DNA from 2 places in the Mesorhizobium sp. XAP4 genome. Region 1 is predicted to be linked to the other one. Evidence: predicted binding sites of a transcription regulator. Region 1 holds the regulator's gene; the other holds the start of a gene.
What was found. The regulator LexA, encoded in region 1, represses DNA repair genes until DNA is damaged. The targets are predictions, from matches to a motif close to TGTTCNNNNTGTGTTCNG.

Region 1 (11,145 bases):
TCGCGGAGCTCTCCCGATACGATCATGAAAGCCTCGCTCTGGAAGGTATAGGCTCGCTGGTCCCATTGCTACGGCGGCACCGGATCACCCATCTGGTGCTTGCAGGCGAGATCAAGCGCCGGCCGCGATTGCTTGCGCTGCGCCCCAGTCTCAGCCTGCTCGCGGTAATTCCGCTGGTCGTCTTGGCGCTCGCGCGTGGCGACGATGGCCTGCTGAAGGTCTTGGCGAGGGGCCTCGAAGCCCGTGGAATAAAAGTTGTCGGCGCCCATGAAGTCGTGCCGAGCCTTGTCGCCGCCGAAGGCGTCCTGACCAACGCCGCGCCACAAAAGTCGGACTGGCGTGACATCGAGGCAGGCCTTGCCGCAGCAAAAGCCATCGGGGCGCTGGACATCGGCCAGGCCGCGGTCGCCATCGGTGGCCGGACCATTGCGCTGGAAGGCATCGAAGGAACAGCCGGACTGCTTGAGCGGGCAAAGCTCTTACGCGGCCACGGCCGTATTGCGGGCAAGACTCGCGGCGTCCTGGTCAAGTGCGCCAAGCCTGGTCAGGAACTGCGAGCGGATCTTCCGTCCATCGGCCTGCAGACGGTCGAAGCAGCGCATGCAGCCGAGCTTGCCGGGATTGCCGTCGAGGCGGGACGTTCGCTGGTTCTCGAAGGTCCTGAAACCATCGCGCGCGCCAACGCACTCGGCCTGTTCGTCATTGGCCTGCCTGCCACGACGGAGCCGCACAGTGGCTGACAGGGCATTGAAGATCGCGATTGTTGCCGGCGAGGAGTCCGGCGACCTGCTCGGCGCCGACATAGTACGCTCGCTCAGGCAGGCGGCCGGGCGCGAGGTGCAACTCGTCGGCCTCGGCGGCCGTCATTTGCAGACGCTGGGACTGGTCTCGCCATTCGATGCCGGTGAGATCGCCCTCATGGGGTTCAGTGCCGTCCTGCGCGACCTTCCGCGCCTGATGCGGCGGATCAGCCAACTGGCCAAGACCGTTGCCGACGAAAAGCCGGATTGCCTCGTCACCATTGACAGTCCGGACTTTTCGTTGCGCGTCGCCAAAAAGGTGCGTGCGGCCAACCCGTCGATTCCGATCATCCACTATGTCTGCCCGAGCGTGTGGGCGTGGCGGCCGGGCAGGGCGGTCGCGATGAAGCCCTATGTCGACCACATCCTCTGCATCCTGCCTTTCGAGGTTAAGGAGTTGGAGCGGCTCGGCGGGCCATCGGGCACCTATGTTGGGCATCGCCTGACGCACGATGCGGGCTTGCTCGCTGCAGCCAAGGCGCAGGAGTTGCCGCGCGACCTTTCTCCTGATCGGGTCAAAACCTTGCTCGTCCTGCCCGGTTCGCGGCGTGGCGAGGTACGGCGGCTGCTCGACCCGTTCGGCGAGACGGTGTCGATCCTGCGCGCGCGCGGCCACCGCTTGCGGCTGCTGCTGCCGACCGTCCCGCATGTCGCCGACCTCGTCAAATCTTCCGTCAACCGCTGGGATGAAAAGCCTGAGATCATCGTCGAGCCCCAGCGCAAATGGCAGGCTTTCGGCAGGGCCGATGCGGCGCTGATCGCGTCCGGGACGGTATCGCTGGAACTGGCGCTGGCCGGCGTGCCGATGATTTCCTGCTACAGGCTCGACCCGGTCGCGCGCATCTTGGCGCCGTACCTCGTTTCCGTCTGGTCGGCGCTGCTGCCCAATCTGATATCGGATCGAGCGCTTATTCCCGAATTCTACGACGGCTATATCAAGCCGAACAATCTTGCCCGGCAATTGGAGGCACTGTTCGCCGACAGCGGCATGCGTGCCTGGCAGAAGGATGGATTTGCAGAGATCAGGCGGCGCATGGCTACGGGCAGACCGTCCGGCGAGATCGCCGCGCAGGTGGTGATGCGGTATGTCAAGAGAGTGAGTAGTCAGTAATCAGTAGAAATGGTCGACTTCACTACTCACTACTCACTACTCACTATTTCCTAATTCACCGCTTGGCGATCGGCACGTAATCCCGCTCCGGTGCACCGGTATAGAGCTGGCGCGGGCGGCCAATCTTCTGGCGCGGATCCTCGATCATCTCTTTCCACTGGGCGATCCAGCCGACGGTGCGGGCGACCGCGAACAGCACGGTGAACATCGTGGTGGGGAAGCCCAGCGCCTTCAGCGTAATGCCGGAATAGAAGTCGACATTCGGGTAGAGCTTCTTCTCGATGAAATAGGAATCGGTCAGCGCGATCTTTTCCAGCTCCATGGCGATGTCGAGCAGCGGATCGTCCTTGATGCCGAGCTCGCCCAGAACCTCATGTGCCGTCTTCTGCATGATCTTGGCGCGCGGATCGTAGTTCTTGTAGACGCGGTGGCCGAAGCCCATCAAGCGGAACGGGTCGTCCTTGTCCTTGGCGCGGGCGATGAATTCCGGGATGTGATCGACATGGCCGATCTCGCCAAGCATGTTGAGCGCCGCTTCATTGGCGCCGCCATGCGCGGGTCCCCACAGGCAGGCTATGCCGGCGGCGATGCACGCAAACGGGTTGGCGCCCGACGAGCCGGCGAGGCGAACGGTCGAGGTCGAGGCATTCTGCTCGTGGTCGGCGTGCAGGATGAAGATGCGTTCCATGGCGCGCGCCAGCACCGGATTGATCTTGTATTCCTCGCAAGGCACGGCAAAGCACATATGCAGGAAGTTGGCGGCAAAGTTCAGCTCGTTCTTCGGGTAAATGAAGGGCTGGCCGATGTGGTATTTGTAGGCCATCGCCGCGATCGTCGGCATCTTGGCGATCAGCCGCATGGAGGCAACCATGCGCTGGTAGGGGTCGGAAATGTCGGTGGAGTCGTGATAAAAGGCCGACAGCGCGCCGACCACGCCGCACATCACCGCCATCGGATGCGCGTCGCGGCGGAAGCCGGTGAAAAAGCGCGACATCTGCTCATGCACCATGGTGTGGCGCGTCACGCGGTAATCGAAATCGTCCTTCTGCGCCTTGGTCGGCAATTCACCGTAGAGCAGGAGATAGCAGACCTCGAGGAAGTCGCCATGTTCGGCCAACTGGTCGATCGGATAGCCGCGGTGCAACAGGATGCCGGCGTCGCCGTCGATGAAGGTGATTTCGGACTCGCAGCTTGCCGTCGAGGTGAAGCCGGGATCGTAGGTGAAAGCGCCGGTGGTTGAGTAGAGCGAGGCGATGTCGATCACATCAGGCCCGACCGAACCGCTTCGCACCTTGAATTCATGGGTCTTGCCGGCGAATTCAAGCGTTGCGGTGGCCTCTTGGGTCTTGCCCAAATCCAGTTTTTTCGCAGCTTCGGTCATTGCAAACTCCTTCTTGTTTCCTCATGCCGGCAAAGGCAAATTTCGCAGAGCGACACGTCGAAAATCACCGCAATGCGCGTATTCGCCACCGCATTTCAGGAGGTGCGTGCCAGATTGGGCCAAGGCCTAATGTTGCACTGCGAAACCCGCCTTTCAATGCCAATCTTCTTGGGCCAGTTTGCTCCTAATCGATTTGATCTGAGATGCGCGCCAGGCTTTCCTCGCGGCCGAGCACGGCGAGCACATCGAACACGCCCGGCGAGGTGCTTTTGCCGGTCAAAGCGGCGCGCAAAGGCTGGGCCACCGCGCCGAGCTTGTGGCTGCCGGCCGCCGCCACCTCGCGGATCGCCGCCTCCGCCGAGACGGCTGTCCAGTCACCCGCAAGCCCGTTCAAAGCTTCGTGAGCACTGCGCAGGATCTTGCGGGCATCGTCGGTGAGCAGAAGGGCCGCCTTGTCGTCGATCGGCAGCGGTCGCGTGGCAAACAGGAAGGCCGCGCCGTCGACGAGCTCCACCAGCGTCTTGGCGCGCTCCTTCAGGCCCGGAAGCGCTGCCAGCAACTGCGCCTTGGTGCTGTCGTTCAGGCGTGCGGCGATCGCCGGGCCACCTTCGAGGTAGGGCAGGGTGGCGATGAAGATGTCGAACAGTTCGGCATCGCTCATGCGACGCATATGTGCGCCGTTGATTGCCTCCAGCTTGGCGAAGTCGAAGCGCGCCGCGCCCTTGTTGACATCGCCGATGTCGAACCAGGAAATCATGTCCTTGATCGACATGATCTCGTGGTCGCCATGGCTCCAGCCGAGACGCGCCAGGTAGTTGAGCAGCGCCTCCGGCAGGTAGCCCATGGCGCGATAAGCCTCGACGCCAAGCGCGCCGTGCCGCTTCGATAGCTTGGCGCCATCGGCGCCGTGGATCAGCGGGATATGCGACATGGACGGCACGTTCCAGCCCATGGCGTTGTAGATCACGGTCTGGCGAGCGGCGTTGGTCAGATGATCATCGCCGCGAATGATATGGGTGACGCCCATATCATGATCATCGACGACGACGGCATGCATGTAAGTGGGATTGCCGTCAGAACGCAGGATGATGAAGTCGTCGAGATCCTTGTTGGGAAAGCGCACGTCGCCCTGGACCCGGTCATGGACGACGGTCTCGCCTTCGGTCGGCGCCTTGATGCGGATGGCGCCCTTGGCGCCTGCGGGTGCCTCTGAGGGGTCGCGGTCGCGCCAGCGGCCATCGTAGCGGGGTGGCAGCCCCTTGGCTCTGGCGGCCTCGCGCATGGCCTCCAGTTCGGCTGGCGTGGCGTAGCAATAATAGGCCTTGCCCATGCGCACGAGCTCCTCGGCCACCTCGCGGTGGCGGGGCGCACGCTCGAACTGCGACACCGGCTCGCCGTCCCAGCTCAGGCCAAGCCAGGAAAGCCCGTCGAGGATGGCAGCCGTCGCGGCTTCATTGGAGCGTTCGCGATCGGTGTCCTCGATGCGCAGCAGCATCGTGCCGCCGGTATGCTTTGCATACAGCCAGTTGAACAGCGCCGTGCGCGCGCCGCCTATGTGCAAATAGCCGGTGGGCGAGGGGGCAAAACGGGTGACGACCTTGTCGGACATGGAACTCTCGGAAACCATCTGAAGCGGGGTGCGGTCGCGCGGACTTTCGCGCTTTGCGCGTTCATGTAGCATAGGGTGTCGAGGGCGCAAGGGGCAGACCCGATGGCTGGACGAGGCTGGGGCTCGGATCAGGGCGAGGACGCTGCCATTGGCGTCAGCGAACGGTCCCTGTTTGCGCCTCTGCCAGCCTCATTGCCGCCGCCGTCGCCCCTCGTGCCGGATTCCGGCAAGCTGCCCTTGCAAACGGGTATCGCCGCCTCTGTTCCTGTTGCCGAAACCGGCAGGATCGTGCGCGTGCGCCGGCAGATCGGCCTGATATCACTGCCTCGCCTGGGCCACAGCGTGAACACGGCGGCGAGCCTGGAACTCGACCGGGGCGTGGCCTTCCTGCTGGTACCGGTCTGCCTTGCGATCGGAGCGATCGGCTATTTTTCGCTGGCTGCGGAGCCTGACTTTGTGAGACCTGTCGCGGTTGTCATCCTGACGGGGATCTGTGCGCTGGTCTCGCGCTCATGGCCAAAGACCCATCTGTGTTTCATGGCGGCACTTTTGTGCACCCTAGGACTGCTTGCTGCCAAGGTCGAGACGTGGCGTGCGGGCACACAAATGTTGGGCTCGGAAATCTCGACGCAGGTGACCGGCCGCGTCGTCTCGCTCGACCGGATGGAAACTGGCCGTATCCGGCTGACCATCGACGTAACATCGACCGCAAGACCGAAACTGCGCTATGCGCCGGAACGGGTGCGGCTTTCGGCACGCAAGATCCCGGCTGACGTGACCGCAGGCTCTCTCATCACCGGATATGCCAAGCTTTTGCCGCCGACCGGGCCGGTGCGACCGGACAGCTATGATTTCTCCCTCGACAGCTATTTTGCCGGCATTGGCGGCAGCGGGTTCTTTCTCGGCAATCCCAAGCTTGTCGTCACCGATGATGGCGACATGCCGCTGTCGGCCCGAATTTCCTCCAGCGTGGAAAATGCCCGTGAAGGCATCGCCGACCATATCAGGGCGAGCGTCGGCGGCGCCGAAGGCGAGATCGCCGCGGCGCTGATCGTCGGCGTGCGCGCCGGCATTCCCGATGACATCAATGAGGCGATGCGACGTACCGGCATCTACCACATCATCTCCATTTCGGGACTGCACATGGCTCTGGTCGCCGGCACCATCATGGGGTTGCTGCGCGGCGCCTTCGCCTTGTTTCCCGATTTTTCCGCGCGTCGCCCGGTCAAGAAGTATGCCGCTGCCGCCGCACTGTTCTCGATCGCAGCCTACCTCGTCATCTCAGGTATCGTCGTCGCCGCCGAGCGCAGCTTCATCATGCTGGCAGTGATGCTGATTGCAGTTCTGTTCGATCGAGCAGCACTCACCATGCGCAATCTGGCGATCTCGGCGATCGCCGTCATCGTGGTGTCGCCGCATGAGGTGGTCGGCCCGAGTTTTCAAATGTCTTTCGCCGCGACCGCGGCTCTGGTCGGCGCTTATGCCGGCTGGGCGGATCACCGCGCGGGAAAAGCAAGAACGCCACCGCCGAAGCGATCCTTGCCCGGGTTCCTGACACGAAAATTCCTGCTGGCGGCAATCGGTCTGGCCATGACCTCGATCATCGCCGGCAGCGCCACGACGCTGTTTGCCATCTGGCATTTTCAGCGTGTGTCGCCGCTCAGCCTGTTCGCCAATCTCGCGGTTATGCCGATCGTCACCGTCGTCATGTTCCTGGCCGTCGCCAGCGCGCTGCTGATGCCTTTCGGATTGGATTGGCCAGCTCTCTACCTGATGGGCAAGGGCCTGACGATGATGATCGCCATATCAGGCTGGATCTCCGAGCGTTCGCCTGTCGATGGGGTCGGGCTGATTTCGCAACAGTCGGTCCTGCTGGTGGCCATTGCCCTGGTCATCGCGACGATGGCGACGACATGGCTGCGGATCGCGGCTCTGCCATTCGCGTTGGCAGGCTTGCTGACCGTCTCGGATACGCGCACGCCCGATGTGCTGATCTCGGAAGACGCCCGGCTGGTGGCGTTGCCGATCGGTGGCGGTGAGCTTGCCGTTAGCCGGCAACGGCCGAACGAATTCACCGTCGACAACTGGAAACGCGCGCTGACATCGGAAACCATCGTCGTTCCGGAAGTGTTCGACAACAGCGATGGGCAATTCGACGTAGCGGATGCCGTTGAGCTACCGCCGGGATCGCCGTTCTATTGCTCCTCAGGCGTTTGCGTGGCCAGGCACATGTCCGGTGCGATCATTGCCTATGTCGAGGACCGCAAGGACACCTGGAAAGCCTGCGGCTTCGCCGATCTGATCGTCGTCAACGATGCCACCGCCTATGACGCCTGTCACAACCCGCTGGTTCTCGTCATCACCAAGCGGCAACTGGCTCGCAAAGGCAGTGCCGCGGTCTTCTTCGATCGCCAATCGGCGACCACGCCGGCGACGATCAGCTTCGCCGTGGACAGCCCATATCGGCCCTGGCACACGCAACGCAAATACTCTCGCGAGGCGAGGGGGCTGGCCCCCTTCAAGAAACCCGAGAAGCCAGTGGTCAACCCACAGCCGTCTCAGTAGCGACGGATCAGGCCGACGAGCTTGCCTTGCACCTTGACCCTGTCGGGCCCGAAAATCCGTGTCTCATAGGCTGGATTGGCGGCTTCGAGGGCAATCGAGGCGCCCTTGCGGCGGAACCGCTTCAGCGTCGCTTCCTCTTCATCGACCAGCGCCACGATGATCTCGCCGGGGCTGGCCGTATCGGCGTTACGGATGATAACGGTGTCGCCGTCGAAGATGCCGGCCTCGATCATCGAATCGCCCTTGACCTCCAGCGCATAGTGCGCGCCGCCCATGATCATGTCCGGCGGCACCGAAATCGAATGCGTCTGATGCTGGATGGCATCGATCGGCACGCCGGCGGCGATGCGACCCATGACCGGGATCGAAACGGCAGAGACCGCATCGTCGTCATTGCCGGGCGAAGGCATCCGCGAAGGCGCCGGCTTGATCTGCCGGCCAAGAGCACCACCCTGACCAAGACTGCCCTGGATGACGCTTGGCGAAAACTTCTTTGCCGCATTGAGGCCTGGCGCGATGGAGTCCGGCAGCCGCAGCACTTCCAGCGCGCGGGCCCGATTGGGCAGCCGGCGGATAAAGCCGCGCTCCTCAAGGGCCGTGATCAGCCGATGAATCCCGGATTTGGAGGCAAGGTCGAGCGCCTCCTTCATCTCGTCGAAGGATGGCGGAATGCCGCTCTCCTTCAGGCGTTCATGGATGAACATCAGCAGTTCATGTTGCTTGCGTGTCAGCATGGCGGCCCCCAGGTTCCCTGAAACCAGAATCGAAAAACAAACCCAGAACAAACACTATCTGTTCCAGTTGTGTTCTGCAACCGTTTAAAGTTTAATGAATTTGTTAAGGCTGCTGAAATTATTTGGCGCTTGCCAGCGGGTTACGATCCACGGGCGCCACCTTCGGCAATGCGCCTGCTCACATTGAAATTGTTATGGTTAATGACCTGTGGCTTATCCTCTACCAAAGCTTGGCATTATCTGTCGATCGACCTCGACAAGGGGCGATTGCAACCTTCGGGACGTTCGTTGGCCGTGAACGAAACGGAGCCAAAACGCCAACGTCAGTTGGGCATTTTGGCTGGAAATTCAGCTCTCCGTCATTTGCCAGGCAGTGAGGGCAGCGACGGCGGATCGCCGGGATCGGTGCGTCAGGTAACGGCTTCCTTGACGGCGAAACGCTGGTCCTTCCATGCACCCGTGCGCAGAATATCTTCCAGAACCTCAACCGCCAGCCACACATCCTTGTAGCTGACATAGAGCGGCGTGAAGCCGAAGCGGATGGTCGACGGTGCGCGGAAGTCACCGATCACCCCGCGCTCGATCAGCGCCCGCATGATTTGATAGCCATGGTCGTGAAGGAACGACACCTGGCTGCCGCGCCTGGTCGCGTCGCGGGTGGTCTCCAGCGTGAGACCGTAGGCGCCGCACTTGGCTTCGACGAGCTGGATGAACAGTTCTGTCTGCGCGACGCTCTTCTTTCGCAATGCCGCCATGTCGACGTCGCTCCAGATGGCAAGCGCGCCTTTGAGCGCCCGCATCGACAGGACCGGTTGCGTACCGCACAGAAAACGGCGGATGCCGGTGCCGGCAACATAACCCCGTTCGAAGGCAAAGGGCCGCGCATGGCCCCACCAGCCGCTGAGCGGCTGGCTGATATCGCCGTGGTGGCGCTGCGCGGCATAGATGAAGGCCGGCGCGCCCGGACCGCCGTTGAGGTACTTGTACGTGCAGCCGACAGCGAAATCGGCATTTGCCTGATCGAGCTCGACGGGCAGGGCGCCGGCGGTGTGGCAGAGATCCCAGACGATCAGCGCTCCGGCCGCATGAGCCCTGCGCGTCAGCGCCGCCATGTCGCGCAGTTCACCCGATTTGTAATTGACGTGGTTGACCAGCACCACCGCGACGTTTTCGTCGATCAGATCTTCGATGGTCGGCGCGTCGACGCCCGCGAGGCGCAGCAGGACGCCATCCCGGGTCGAGGCCACGCCTTCGGCGATGTACAGGTCGGTGGGAAAACTGTCACCTTCGGCGACGATGGCTGACCGGCCGGGCCGCATCTCCATCGCTGCGTGCAGCACCTTGTAGATGTTGATCGATGTCGTGTCGCAGACAACGGTCTGGCCGGCCGCGGCTCCTATCAGGCGTCCGAGCTGGTCGCCGAGTTCGATCGGCATCTCGAACCATCCGGCCGTGTTCCAGGCTCGGATAAGATCTCGGGCCCATTCCTGCGTCGCCGCCTGCTGCAGCTCGCCGAAAACGGCATGAGATGCTGCCCCCAGTGAATTGCCGTCGAGATAGATCACCCCCTCCGGCAGAATGAAACGGTCGCGCATGGCCCGCAGCGGATCCGTGGCATCCATCGCTTCGACTGCGGCGAGATCAGGAATTCCACTCATGGTCAGTCCCCGGTTGTTCGCGAAGGGGTTTCCGCCACAGAGCGTCCCTTCGGTGAGCCTGTTCTCATTTCGATGATGTCAGAGCCGGGTGCGGACCGTCCACAGCTCCGGAAACAGCACGACCTCGAGCATTTTCTTCAGATACGAAGCGCCCGACGTGCCGCCGGTGCCGCGCTTCAGACCGATGATGCGCTCCACCGTGGTGACGTGGTTGAAGCGCCAGCGGCGGAAATAATCCTCGAAGTCGACCAGCTTCTCGGCCAGTTCGTAGAACATCCAGTAGCGCTGCGGATCGCGGTAGATGGTCTGCCAGGCGACCAGGACCTCTTCATTCTCGGTTCGCGTCTCACGCCAGTCCGTGCGCCTGGCATCGGCACCGATGTCGAATCCGTGGCGCGCCAAAAGCAGCAGCGCTTCGTCGTAGAGCGATGGCTCGGCCAGGATGGCTTCCAGCTTTCCGCTGAGGTCAGGCCGATGCTTGTGAGGGCCGAGCATGGCCAGGTTGCGGTTGCCGGCCATGAACTCGATGGCGCGATACTGCCAGGACTGGAAACCCGAGGACTGGCCGAGCGCGTCGCGAAACTGGGTGTATTCGCTGGGCGTCATCGTCCGCAGCACATCCCAGGCATTGTTCAGCTGCTCGAAGATGCGCGCGACTCGCGACAGCATCTTGAAGCTCGGCTCAAGCCGGTCGGCGCGGATCGAGCGGATCGCGGCGCCAATCTCGTGCAAAGCGAGCTTCATCCACAGTTCCGAGGTCTGGTGCTGGATGATGAACAGCATCTCGTCATGCGCCGACGACAGCGGCGTCTGCGCCTCCAGCACTTTCTCCAGGTGCAGATAGTCGCTGTACGACATGCGCTCGTTGAACGACATCTGTGCGCCTTCGGACGCCGGATCGTAGGGCTCGCTCAATTGACTTTCTCCGTGCGCAGCCGGAAGCGCTGGATCTTGCCGGTCTGGGTCTTGGGCAAAGCAGCAATGAATTTCACCGATCGCGGGTATTTGTAGGGCGCGATCGTCGCCTTGACATGGTCCTGCAGGCGCTTGGTGGTCAATGCGTCAGGCGCCACGCCCTGCACCAGCACGACATGCGCCTCGACGATCTGGCCGCGCTCGGCGTCCTCGGCGCCGATCACCGCGCATTCGGCGACGTCGGGATGTGACAGAAGTGCGGCCTCGACCTCGGGGCCGGCAATGTTGTAGCCGGCGCTGACGATCATATCGTCGGAGCGCGCGGCGAAATGGAAGAAGCCGTCCTCGTCCTGCGTGAAGGTGTCGCCGGTG
Region 2 (11,145 bases), on a different contig from region 1:
TCCAACGCCGCCTTCACATCCGCCGGCCATGTCGCCACACCAGGCCACGCCTGCGGCTGGCCATTGTCGCCGCGGCGGGCGAAGTAGAGTTTGTGCTGGGCCGGGTCGACCGCCATGAAGCCGTCATTGCCGCCGCAGTCATGCGGCACGCAGCCGCTGGCGTAGAAGGCGCCCGAAGCGGTCTTTTCGGTGCCGCCGCCGACCAGCAGGCTGGTCGCCATGTCGGCCATGTCCTTGCCGAGCAGCTTTTCCGCTTCCTTGTAGACGGCCTCATTGTGGAAGGCGTCGATGATGTTCTGGTACTTTTCCGGATCGATGTCTTTCCAGTCCGTTCCGGGTTCCGGCATGTAGGTCAGATTGCCCGAAATCGTCAGCCCGTCGGTCGGCGACCATTGCAAAGCCGGCTTCTGATCTCCCGGCAACAGGTAGGGCACGAAATAGATGGCGTTGTCGGACACCGCCGAGGGCGGCGCGCCGCACTGGTCCTGCTCGACCGTGGTGCTCTGGATCGTGCCGCCTTCCGGTTTCCAGACGATCACCGTCGCCGGCCCGCATTGATTGCCGCCGTCGCCGACATCGAACAGCGCCACCTTGACGCCGCCGACCTCGACTGTTTTGTCGAAGAAGACATCGTAATTGCTGGCCAGCTGCTGACCGTCATAGGCGAGCACCTTCTCGCCGTACTGTTCCTTCTGGGTGATGGTCAGCGTGCCGCCTTCGAATGGGACGGGAGCTTGCTTGTCGTCATCGGAAGCATCGGCGGCGTTCGTCCCCTGATCGGCGGACGGCTGCTCCGTCGCCGGGGCCGGCTGTGTGGCGGGCGTCTGGGTCTGCGCAGACGCGCTGGCGATTTGCCCCAGCAACAAGGCCAGCCCGCAAAGGCCGGCAAGAAGCGAACGTGTCATGACTGTCCCTCCACTCAGTCGCCGCGAACCGGCCCGAAAGGCCAGATCCATCCGTCCGGAGCGCGCCGCTCAGGCCCAGGGGCGCTGTTCGGCGTTGCGCTTCTCGAACGAAGCGATGGCGCCGGCTTTCTCCATGGTCAGGCCGATGTCGTCGAGCCCGTTGAGCAGGCAGTGCCGCTTGAAGTCGTCGAGGTCGAATTTGACCACGCCGCCATCCGGCCCACGGATTTCCTTGGCTTCGAGGTCTACCGACACCGTGGCATTGGAGCCGCGCGAGGCGTCGTCCATCAGCTTCTCGAGATCCTCGGGGCTGACGGTGATCGGCAGGATGCCGTTCTTGAAGCAGTTGTTGTAGAAAATGTCGGCGAACGAGGTCGAGATGACGCAGCGAATACCGAAGTCGAGCAGCGCCCACGGCGCATGCTCTCGGCTGGAGCCGCAGCCGAAATTGTCGCCGGCGACCAGGATCTGCGCCTTGCGGTAGGCCGGCTTGTTGAGCACGAAATCCGGGTTTTCCGAACCGTCGTCCTTGTAGCGCATTTCGGCGAACAGGCCGGTGCCGAGCCCGGTGCGCTTGATCGTCTTGAGATAATCCTTGGGGATGATCATGTCGGTGTCGACATTGACGATCGGCATCGGAGCGGCGACGCCGGTGAGCTTGGTGAATTTTTCCATGGCTTTTGCCCGTGTTTTCGTTGCGGGGGAATTTGCTGAGGCCCGGTTTACACAAAGCCGGCGGCAAATAAAAGGCAACTGTTCGTGCATGGTGGCACAAGCCAGCCCGATGGTGCAATCTGGCGGCCATGGCAGAAAACGCACACGTCCTCTACGAAAGAGAACCCGCGCTCGACATCGCCGAATTCCGTCGCGTGCTGGTCGAATCCGGCCTCGGCGAAACACGGCCGATCGATGATGAAGCGCGGCTGCGGGCGATGCTGTCGGGCGCCAATCTGGTGCTGACCGCGCGCCTTGATATTCAGGGCAAGCCGCTGATCGGCGTCATCAGGGCGATCACCGACTTCTCCTGGGTCTGCTACATCTCCGAACTCGCCGTTTCCCGATCGGCACAGGGGCTCGGCATCGGCAAGGGCCTGATGGACGAGGCGCGCCGGCAGCTTGGACCATCGGTCGCCATCAACCTGATCTCCATGCCCGATGCCGTAGGCTTCTACGAACGTATCGGCATGAAGCGCATGGCCGACGCCTTCTGGTTCGACCGCAAGGGCTGAGGCTCGCTGGAAATACTGTTCCGCAACCGTGGCGATCCTTCGCGCCAGCGTCAAAAAGGACATTCCCTTTGCCCGCTCAAATCACATTCAATTCCCGGAACGCCCTTCCCTCCGCCACCCGCTCATACCCGAACGCCGAGCAATCCACCGTGCGATAACCGCCATGCACGATCAGCTCGGCCAGCGCTTTGCCCACTGCTGGCGCCTGCTGCAGGCCGTGGCCGGAAAAGCCGTTGGCGAACAGGAAATTGCCGACGTCGGGATGCGGACCGATCACCGCGTTCTGGTCGAGCGTGTTGTAGTCGTAGTGGCCGGCCCAGGCACGGGTCGGCTTGATCGCCTCGAAGGCGGGAATACGGGTCGCCAGCACCGGCCAGATCACCTCTTCGAACAGTGGCCAGTCTACCTCGAAGTCGCCGGGATCGGGTGCGCAGTCGCCTTCCTCCGGTTCGGCGCCGCCGGTGAGGTAGACCGAGCCTTCCGGACGGACATAGATGCCGGAGGGATCGACCAGCAGCGGCATGTCGGCATATTTCTCGCGCGCCTCGAAGACGAAGACATTGCGCTTGCGCGGCTCGACCGGCAGCTCGAGCCCGGCCATGGCAGCCACCTTGCCGGCGTTAGGGCCGGCGGCGTTGACGACGATGCCAGCCTCCAGCGTCTCGCCATTGCCCAGGCTCACTCCCGTGACGCGGTTGCCATCGCGCGCGATGCCGGTGACATCTGCGGCGATGAAATCGACTTTCTTCTGCCGCAGCGCCTTGCGGAACAGCGTCAGCATCGCATGCGCGTCGAACCAGCCTTCGCCGGTGCGGCCATAGGCGCCGGCTGAAATGCCCTCGGTCGACAGCCATGGGAACCGGCGCACCAGCTGATCCGCGTCCTCCAGCACAATGTCGGCGCCCTCGGCGATCTGCGCCTGGTGATTGCTCCTCAGGATCGGCAAGCCGTCCTCGCCGGCAAGGATGAGGTAGCCGCCCTCGCGAAAGCCGATATCGGCGTCATCCCCGAACTCTTCCTTCAGCCGCCGGAACAGCTTCAGCGTGAACTGCGACAGGCGGATGTTTTCCGGGATCGAGAATTGCTGGCGGATCGAGGCCATGGACAGCGTCGTTGCCGCATGCGCGAATTGCGGATCACGCTCGATCAGCGCGATCGTGCCGGAAAACCCTTGCTCACGCAGGTAATAGGCGACCGAGGAGCCGACGATGGCTCCGCCGATGATGACGATGTCGTAGCGCATGTTCTCTCCGATCCGGCCGATAGTGTCCTTCATGCCACCGGCAGAATGACCTCGAAGCGCGTGCCGCGCTCGCTGTCAACCAGCGCGATCATACCATCATGCGCTTTCAGGAGGGCCAGCACGATGCCGAGGCCCATGCCGGTGCCGCCCTGTTCGCGCCGCGTGGTGAAGAACGGCTCGAAAATGCGCGCCCGGTTGCTCGGCGAAATGCCGGCACCGTCGTCGCTGACCAGGATGCTCGCCTTGCCGCCGGCGCTCGTAGCGGAGACAGAAACCTGCATCGCGCCATGCCTGGCCGAATTGTCGATGAGATTGGCCAGCACGATAGCCGCGTTCTCGGCCGATATGCGCAATCTGATGTCGCCGCCGGCCCCGATGCTAACCGCGAGCCTGTTGTCGACGGGCAGCAGCGACAGTGCCGCACCGAGCGATGTGCTTTCGCCGCTCGGCGCCAGGTTTTCGGCGCGTGCCAGGTCGAGCAGGCGCCGCACCAGCAGATTGAGCCGCCCCGCATCGGTGACGATATTGTTGGAGAAACGCCGCCGCTCCGCATCGTCCATCGCGCCACCGGAATCGCGCAGCAATTCGGCCGCGCCCTGGATCGCCGTCAGCGGCGATTTGAGCTCATGCGAGACATGTGTGGCGAAAGTCTGGACCGAGTCCGAGCGCGCCTGAAGCTTCTCGGCCATGTCGAGGAAGGCGGCGGACAGCTCCGCCATCTCTCGCGTGCCGTGGTGGTCGAGCGGCCGGATCGCCGTGCGGTCGCCGGCGGCGATGCGCTCGGTGCGGTCGATCAGCGCATAGATCGGCCGGCTGACGGTGCGCAGGAAGATGAGACCGATGAGCAGCGTGCCGCCGAGAATGGCGATCGCCGCCAACGTCACCTTGCCACGTTCGCCATAGAGATGCTTGATGATGTTGTTGGGCGTCCGCGACACATAGACGACGCCGGCGACCTGGCCGTCGACAGCGACCGGCAGGGCGACGAAGACACGCACCTTGGTGCCGCGGCTGACCGAATAGAGCGGTGGCGTCGGCTGGTCGGGAATGCGCAGCCTGAGCGCGCTGGCATAGTGGCCGGCAAGTGCTGTGCGCACCTCTTCGACCGCACTGAGCGACTGGCCGACCTCGCCGCGCCCGGCAATGACGACGCCCCGGGGGTCGAGCAGCCGGAAGCCGGCCAACGTGGTTTTCTGGGTGGCGTCGAGGATGCCGGACACGCGCGCGCCGATCACCGCGAAGGCGGGATCGACGATCACCGGCATCGCCGCCGGCCGGGTCGGCAGGACATAATCCGAGGCAAGATCGAGCTGCGGTTCGATTGGCCTGTAGAGCGGGTCCGGATTGACGCTGCGGCTTGAATCCCCACTTGGCTCCGGCATCGGCGCACCGAGCTTTTCCGGTGGGATGCCGGCGTCACGTACATCCCGCGCATAGATGGCGGCGATGGCAGCGCCTTGCGCGATCAGCTCCGCCTCGGTCTGGCGGATCAGCTGGTTCTCGTAGAGGCGGAAGAAGAACAGGCCGACCAGTGGCAAGGCCATCACCATGATCAGGATGGCGACGACGACCGTGGCAAGCCGTGGCCGCCATTTGCGGCCGATCCATTTGCTGGAGGCCGTCAGCCGCATCGGCCAAGTCGGAAGCCGACGCCATGCACCGTCTCGATGACATTTGGGCAACCCACAGCTGCCAGTTTGGCGCGGATGTTGCGGATGTGGCTGTCGACGGTGCGGCCGGCGACGTGGATGTTTGCGGCATAGGCGCTGGCCGTCACCGCGTCGCGGTCGAGCACATGCGCCGGCCGCGCCAGGAACCCCTTCAGGATCGAGAACTCTATTCCTGTCAACGATAACGGCTTGCCGTCGAAGCTGGCGGTATGGCTGGCCGGCGCCAGAGCCAGTTTGCCATGCGAAAACTGCCTGTCGTCGGCCGGTTCGGGCGCCGCCGGGCGGGCGCGCCGCAGGATGACGTTGACGCGGGCAACCAGCTCGCGCGGGCTGAATGGTTTCGTCACATAGTCGTCGCCGCCCATTTCGAGCCCGAGGATGCGGTCGATCTCCTCGTCGCGCGCAGAGAGGAACAGCACCGGCACATCGGATATGTGCCGCAGCCGCCGGCAGACCTCCAGCCCGTCCATTTCCGGCATGCCGATATCGAGCACGACGAGGTCCGGTGCCCGGCGGCCGATTGCCTGCAAGGCGGCGGCACCGTCGGCCACCCCTGTCGTTTTCATGCCGGCCTTCTCCAAGGCAAAGCAGATCACCTCGCGGATGTGCGGGTCATCGTCGGCGACGAGGATGTGATACGGCATGGATCAGCGGCCCGGCATGGAAGGTTCGATAGCGGAGGGAATCACGAACGGCTCCTTGGTGTCGAGATATCGAAGCAGCCGCCAGTCGCGAAAGCTCCAGGCCCGCCAGTTCTGCTGGATAGTTCGATACCAGATTTCGTCGCTGCCGCGCACGCCGGCCAGTTCGCGGACAGTGCCGGCGGCTGTCGTCTTGCCCTGGTGCTCGAGGAAGCGATCAAGCGCGGGAAACGCGCCCGGACCGAGCGAGTGAAGATACCAGGCGTCTAGGGGAATGCCCTGGCCGGTCATTTCGAGGGAATGGTCGACATTGTAATTGGCGATCGTTGCTGCGAAATTGATGAAACAGCCGGCATAAAGCGTCAGGGATAACGTCAGAAGATTGGCGGACAGCAGCCATTCGTTGGATTTTCTAAGCGCGATGCGGGCAATGATCAGGGCAAGGCCTGCTGCCACCAGCCCCATCCAGACAAAGGCGGCGACGCGCCAGTAGGTCAATGCATAGATGCCGATATAGAGGTCGAGCCGCAGGATCGACGAGATGACCAGCATGATGTTCTGCGCCACCCAGACATAGACCAGCCGGCGGATCAGCGGATCGGCCGAGGTTTCGCTGCCGGGTCGCAGCGCTGCCAGCACGAAGCCGGCGGCAAGCAGTGCCGTGACGATCAAGGGATAGGCGCCACGATGCGCGTAGGAGGCGTAGCTCAGCCCATCGGGAAGCGCTGCCCCGCCCCACAGATAGGCGGCGTCGAGCGCCGTCTGCAGCGCAAACAGGATGTTGAAGACGATCAGGGCGCGCAGGATGGCGGCCTTGCCGAACAGGATGTCTTCGATGGTGGTGGCGGTTTTGCCGGCTTGAGCGCCGACCGCCGGCAACGCGCGCGGGATGCGGCGAACCAGGCGCGGTCGCAGAAAAGCCCAGACAGCGGCGAGCACGAACAGCCAGAAGGCAATCCGCGCCAGCTGGATAAGATCGAGCAGCCTCACGAGATCGATCAGCGACAGCCAATAGTCGATGACCGGATTGGCGGCACCGAACAGCGCCAGGAAGACCGCGCCCAGCGTCAGCGGCATCACCCAGACGGCGATCGCCGCCAGCCGGATGCGACGCCCACCGAACCGCCGCGCCGTCCTGCGCCAGCGGATGAAATCAATGACGAAGCGGAACGGCGCCGCCAGCCCGAACAGCACGATCTGCCCGGCAATGCGGGCGATGCTGTGCCGCAGCCGGCCGCTCAACGAAAGCGCGAAGACGGTCAGCGCCGCCAGCGCGATCGAGACCGACAGGGTGCTGACATTTTCAGCCAGCGGCAGCAGCGCGACAAGCATGGCGATGGGCTTGAGCCAGACCCGGCCGTCGTTGAAGGCGGCCGGGTGCACAGCGACGACCGCCGCGGCAATCAGCAGGGCGAACAGGAAAACCGTGATCCCGGCGGGCTGGCCATAGAACAGAAAATCCGCGAGCGCTGCCAGCAGGATGGCGACACCGAAACGGCTGCAATAGCTCGGCGCGGCGGAGAACAACGCTGTCATGACCTGGCTTTCCTGATGGCTTCCAGCCGAACCGTTGGCGGGCTTCTGCGGACAAACGGAATGAGGGTTGCGACGGGACACGCGCGCGGCGGATCGGCCAGCCACCAGCCCTCGCTACGCAGTCGGTGAGGCAGGGACCAACGGGGCTTTGCTCGCTTGTGCATGCCGCTTGTCTCGCAAGCGGGCGGGGAAACGGCAGGGCGGATCCGAGGAGGTTTTCCGCAGGCCCGTGCAGTTTTCGTGCAGGGGTAAACGCTACCAATCTCCCCCCTCGAGGGGGGAGATTGGCAGCTTCATGCCCGAGCTTGCCTCACCCGCCCACAAGCGGCATAGATCATCCATGGAAACCTATCGCCTGCGCCGCTCCGTGCTCTACATCCCGGCCTCCAGCGACAAGGCCTTGGCCAAGATCGCGCAGCTTGCCTGCGATGCCATCATCATCGACCTGGAAGACGCCGTCGCTCCGGCCGACAAGATCGCCGCCCGCGAAAAACTGGCCGGCATTTTCGCCGGCCATTCCGAGAGACGCTGCGAGATGATCGTGCGCATCAATGCGATATCAGGCGAATGGGGCGCCGACGACCTGCTGGCGGCCGCAAGCTGCGAACCCGACGGCATCCTTCTGCCCAAGGTCGACACGCCGCGCGACCTGCTCGAGGCCGGCGACGTGCTCGACGATAATTTCGCTCCCCACAGCGTGAAACTATGGGCGATGATCGAGACGCCCAAGGCGCTGCTCAACATCGGCGCCATCGCCGAACTTGGCCGCGATCCGGCCTCGCGGCTCAATTGTTTCGTTGCCGGAACGAATGATCTGGTCAAGGAGACCGGCATTCTGGCGACGCCTGACAGGCGCTACCTCGTGCCATGGCTGATGCAGATGGTGCTGGCCGCACGCGCCGGCGGCATCGACATGCTCGACGGCGTCTCCAACGATTTTCGCGACCTCGACGCTTTCGCCCATGAATGCGCGGAAGCCGCGGCCATGGGGTTCGACGGCAAGAGCCTCATCCACCCGGCCCAGATCGAAGCCGCCAACCGCGCCTTCGTGCCGTCCACGGAAGCGGTGGCCGAGGCACGCTCGGTGAAGGAAGCCTTCGCGCTCGCCGAGAATGCCGGCAAGGGCGTGATCGCGCTGAACGGCAGGATGGTCGAGCGGCTGCATCTGGCGCAGGCCGAAAAACTGCTGGCGAAGGCAGCCGCCATCGGGTCATAAATGCTCGATGGATGCGAGCGGGCTACAGCTACTCACGACAGGAATTGAACAATGAAACTCTACCGCTTTCTGTCCGCTCCGGACGATGCCAGCTTCTGCCACAAGGTGACAGCGGCGCTGAACAAGGGCTGGCATCTGTTCGGCTCGCCGACCTATGCCTACGACAAGAAGGCCAAAGCGATGCGTTGCGGCCAGGCCGTGGTCAAGGATATCGACGGTCAGGAATACGGGCCCGATACCAAGCTGAGTGACTGGTAGATTTGAAAAGCTCCGACGCAGGGTGTGTTGAGATTCAGGTCAGGCCGAGTCGAAAATGGTGGTTTCCGAGAACCGGAGCGGAGCGTACTTTTGGGTACGTGAGCACAGTTCTACCGCGACGCGGTAGAGCGGGGAAGCGCAGGAAGCCATCATTTGCAGGCCGGCATCACCTGAATATCAGCGCACCCTACTCCGCCGCCTCTTCGATCTTCTCCATATCTTCGTCCGACAGGCCGAAATGGTGGCCGATCTCGTGGATCAGCACGTGGGTGACGATGTCGCCCAGCGTCTCTTCGTTCTCGGACCAGTAATCGAGGATGGCGCGGCGGTAGAGCGTGATGCGGTTCGGGCCTTCCCCGGTCTGCGGGTTCCAGCGCTCGGCGATGCCGCGTCCCTCGAACAGGCCGAGCAGGTCGAATGGCGTTTCCAGCGACAGATCGTCCATGATTTCGTCGGTCGGGAATTCGGCGATCTGGATGACGATCTCGCCGGTCAGCTTGCGAAAATCCTCCGGCAGATGGGCGTACGCCTCCAGCGCCAGGAACTCCATTTCGTCCATCGAGGGCGAGAGTTCGTCGTGCCAGGTGCGGGTCTTGTAGATGCGGGCCATGCTTTGTCCTTTGATCCCGGCATATAGGCTTTCGCACCGGAATCGGCAAATGAACGGGCCGATGCGCCTGCGCCATCCCTGCAGAGAGGAATAAATTCCCCATGACTCTGCTTGACTCTTGGGATGCGCTCTGGAATCTATAGGAACATAACAGGAACAATTGTGAGTGGAAGCTGACCGTCATGGCGATGACCGCCGTGGCGCGGGAGACTGTTTTTGCCCTGCGCCGCCAGATCGCGAAAATCGAGGGAACGCTGCCCGAGCGCTTGGCTGCGCCGGCAGCCGCACCCTTTGATGCTGACGTCAACACTGATCTCACAATCGTCCGGCGTGGCATTGCCGCGGCGTTGCCGGATGCGTTCCTGCCTATCGGCGTCGGGCGCCTCGATGCCGCCCTGAGCGGCGGGCTGCCGAAGGCCGCCCTGAGCGAAATCCATGGGCTTGAAACCCGCGATGCCGGGGCCGTCGCCGGCTTCGCTTTGTCGCTCACCAGCCTGATCCTCAAGCAAACGCCGGGGCTGCCGGTGCTGTGGATCGGCACATCGGAGATTTTTCGCGAGGCCGGCTTTCCCTATGCCAGGGGGCTTCACGCCTCGTTCGGCATCGAGCCGGAGCAATTGCTGTTTTCCGAGGCGCCAAGGCTCGTCGATGCGCTGTGGGTCGCCGAGGAGGCGGCCCGGATGACGGCGCTCGCCGCCGTCATCCTGGAAATCCGCGGCAATCCGCAGCGGCTTGACCTGACCGCGACACGCCGGCTGCATGCAAGGGCGCAAGCGGCCGGCCGGCCGGTGTTCCTGCTGCGGCAGGCGGCTGGGCCCGAACCGACGGCGGCACCCGTCCGCCTCATCGTCGCCTCGGCGCCGGCGGTGCCGCGCGACACCATCGCCGGGCCGCTGGCCGGCTCGATCGGCCGCCCGGCCTTCACCCTCACCATCGGCAAGAGCCGCACGGCCCTGCCTGGACAATTCACACTGGAGTGGAACCCCGATGAACGCGCATTCGACGAAAGAGCGGGCGACGAAAGAGCGGGCGAGGCAAGAGACCGGGCAAAGAATCCTGTCCCTGTGGTTTCCCTATCTGGCGGCGGAAAGGATCCTGCGCCAGCGTCTGGGGCGGTCCTGGCGTTCCCGGTCGTCGGATCACCCATCTCACCCGCCGCTCGTGATCAGCCATCGCGACCGCAACGCACAGCGCATCTCGGCCCTCGACGAGCGGGCTGAGGCGCTGCACCTGAAGCGCGACATGGGCATCGCCGATGCGCGCGCCATGCATCCGTCGATCGACGTCGTCGAGGCCGATCCGGAAGCCGATCGCCGCCTGCTCGAAGGCCTCGCCGACTGGTGCGACCGCTACACCCCGCTGGTGGCGCTGGACGGGGCAGACGGCCTGTTTCTCGACGTCACCGGCTGCACCCATCTGTTCGGCGGCGAGCGCGCCATGCTGGACGACATCCTGTCGCGCTTCTTCCATCAGGGTTTCGATGTCCGCGCCGGGCTTGCCGCGACGCCGGGTGCGGCCTGGGCGGCGGCACGCTTTTGCGGCGACCGCATCGTTGTGTCAGGCGAGGAGGAGGCGCTGCTGGCGCCCCTGCCGCTGGCCGCGCTGCGCATAGAACCTTCGACCCGCACCAGCCTGGAAAGTGTGGGCCTGCGCACGGCGGGCGCCGTCATGGCGGCACCGCGCGCGCCGCTCGCCCGCCGCTTCGGCGCCCTGCTGCTCCTGCGCCTCGACCAGGCGCTTGGCCGGCTCGACGAGGCGGTGTCGCCGCGCCTGCCCGTCGCGCCGCTTTCGGTCGAACGCCACCTCGCCGAACCCGTCACACTGACCGAGGACATCG

Region 2: a site for LexA is predicted at 9,450-9,467, ahead of P3C39_RS10570 (metallopeptidase family protein). Genes of this name have one in related genera too.

Annotation. Positions count from the first base shown of each region.
Region 1 covers NZ_JARIXW010000001.1:1,554,627-1,565,771, reverse strand. The annotation lists gene P3C39_RS07895 (LpxI family protein) at 1-740, shown strand, start outside; gene lpxB (lipid-A-disaccharide synthase) at 733-1,911, shown strand; gene gltA (citrate synthase) at 1,967-3,292, opposite strand; gene gltX (glutamate--tRNA ligase) at 3,477-4,901, opposite strand; gene P3C39_RS07875 (ComEC/Rec2 family competence protein) at 5,004-7,466, shown strand; gene lexA (transcriptional repressor LexA) at 7,460-8,200, opposite strand; gene kynU (kynureninase) at 8,611-9,858, opposite strand; gene kynA (tryptophan 2,3-dioxygenase) at 9,937-10,773, opposite strand; gene P3C39_RS07855 (AMP-binding protein) at 10,770-11,145, opposite strand, start outside.
Region 2 covers NZ_JARIXW010000002.1:327,200-338,344, forward strand. The annotation lists gene P3C39_RS10525 (hypothetical protein) at 1-905, opposite strand, end outside; gene leuD (3-isopropylmalate dehydratase small subunit) at 975-1,580, opposite strand; gene P3C39_RS10535 (GNAT family N-acetyltransferase) at 1,709-2,134, shown strand; gene P3C39_RS10540 (FAD-binding oxidoreductase) at 2,211-3,377, opposite strand; gene P3C39_RS10545 (ATP-binding protein) at 3,407-5,008, opposite strand; gene P3C39_RS10550 (response regulator transcription factor) at 4,999-5,691, opposite strand; gene P3C39_RS10555 (DUF4173 domain-containing protein) at 5,695-7,224, opposite strand; gene P3C39_RS10560 (CoA ester lyase) at 7,565-8,440, shown strand; gene P3C39_RS10565 (DUF1737 domain-containing protein) at 8,492-8,698, shown strand; gene P3C39_RS10570 (metallopeptidase family protein) at 8,886-9,308, opposite strand; gene P3C39_RS10575 (hypothetical protein) at 9,491-10,528, shown strand; gene P3C39_RS10580 (DUF6504 family protein) at 10,470-11,145, shown strand, end outside.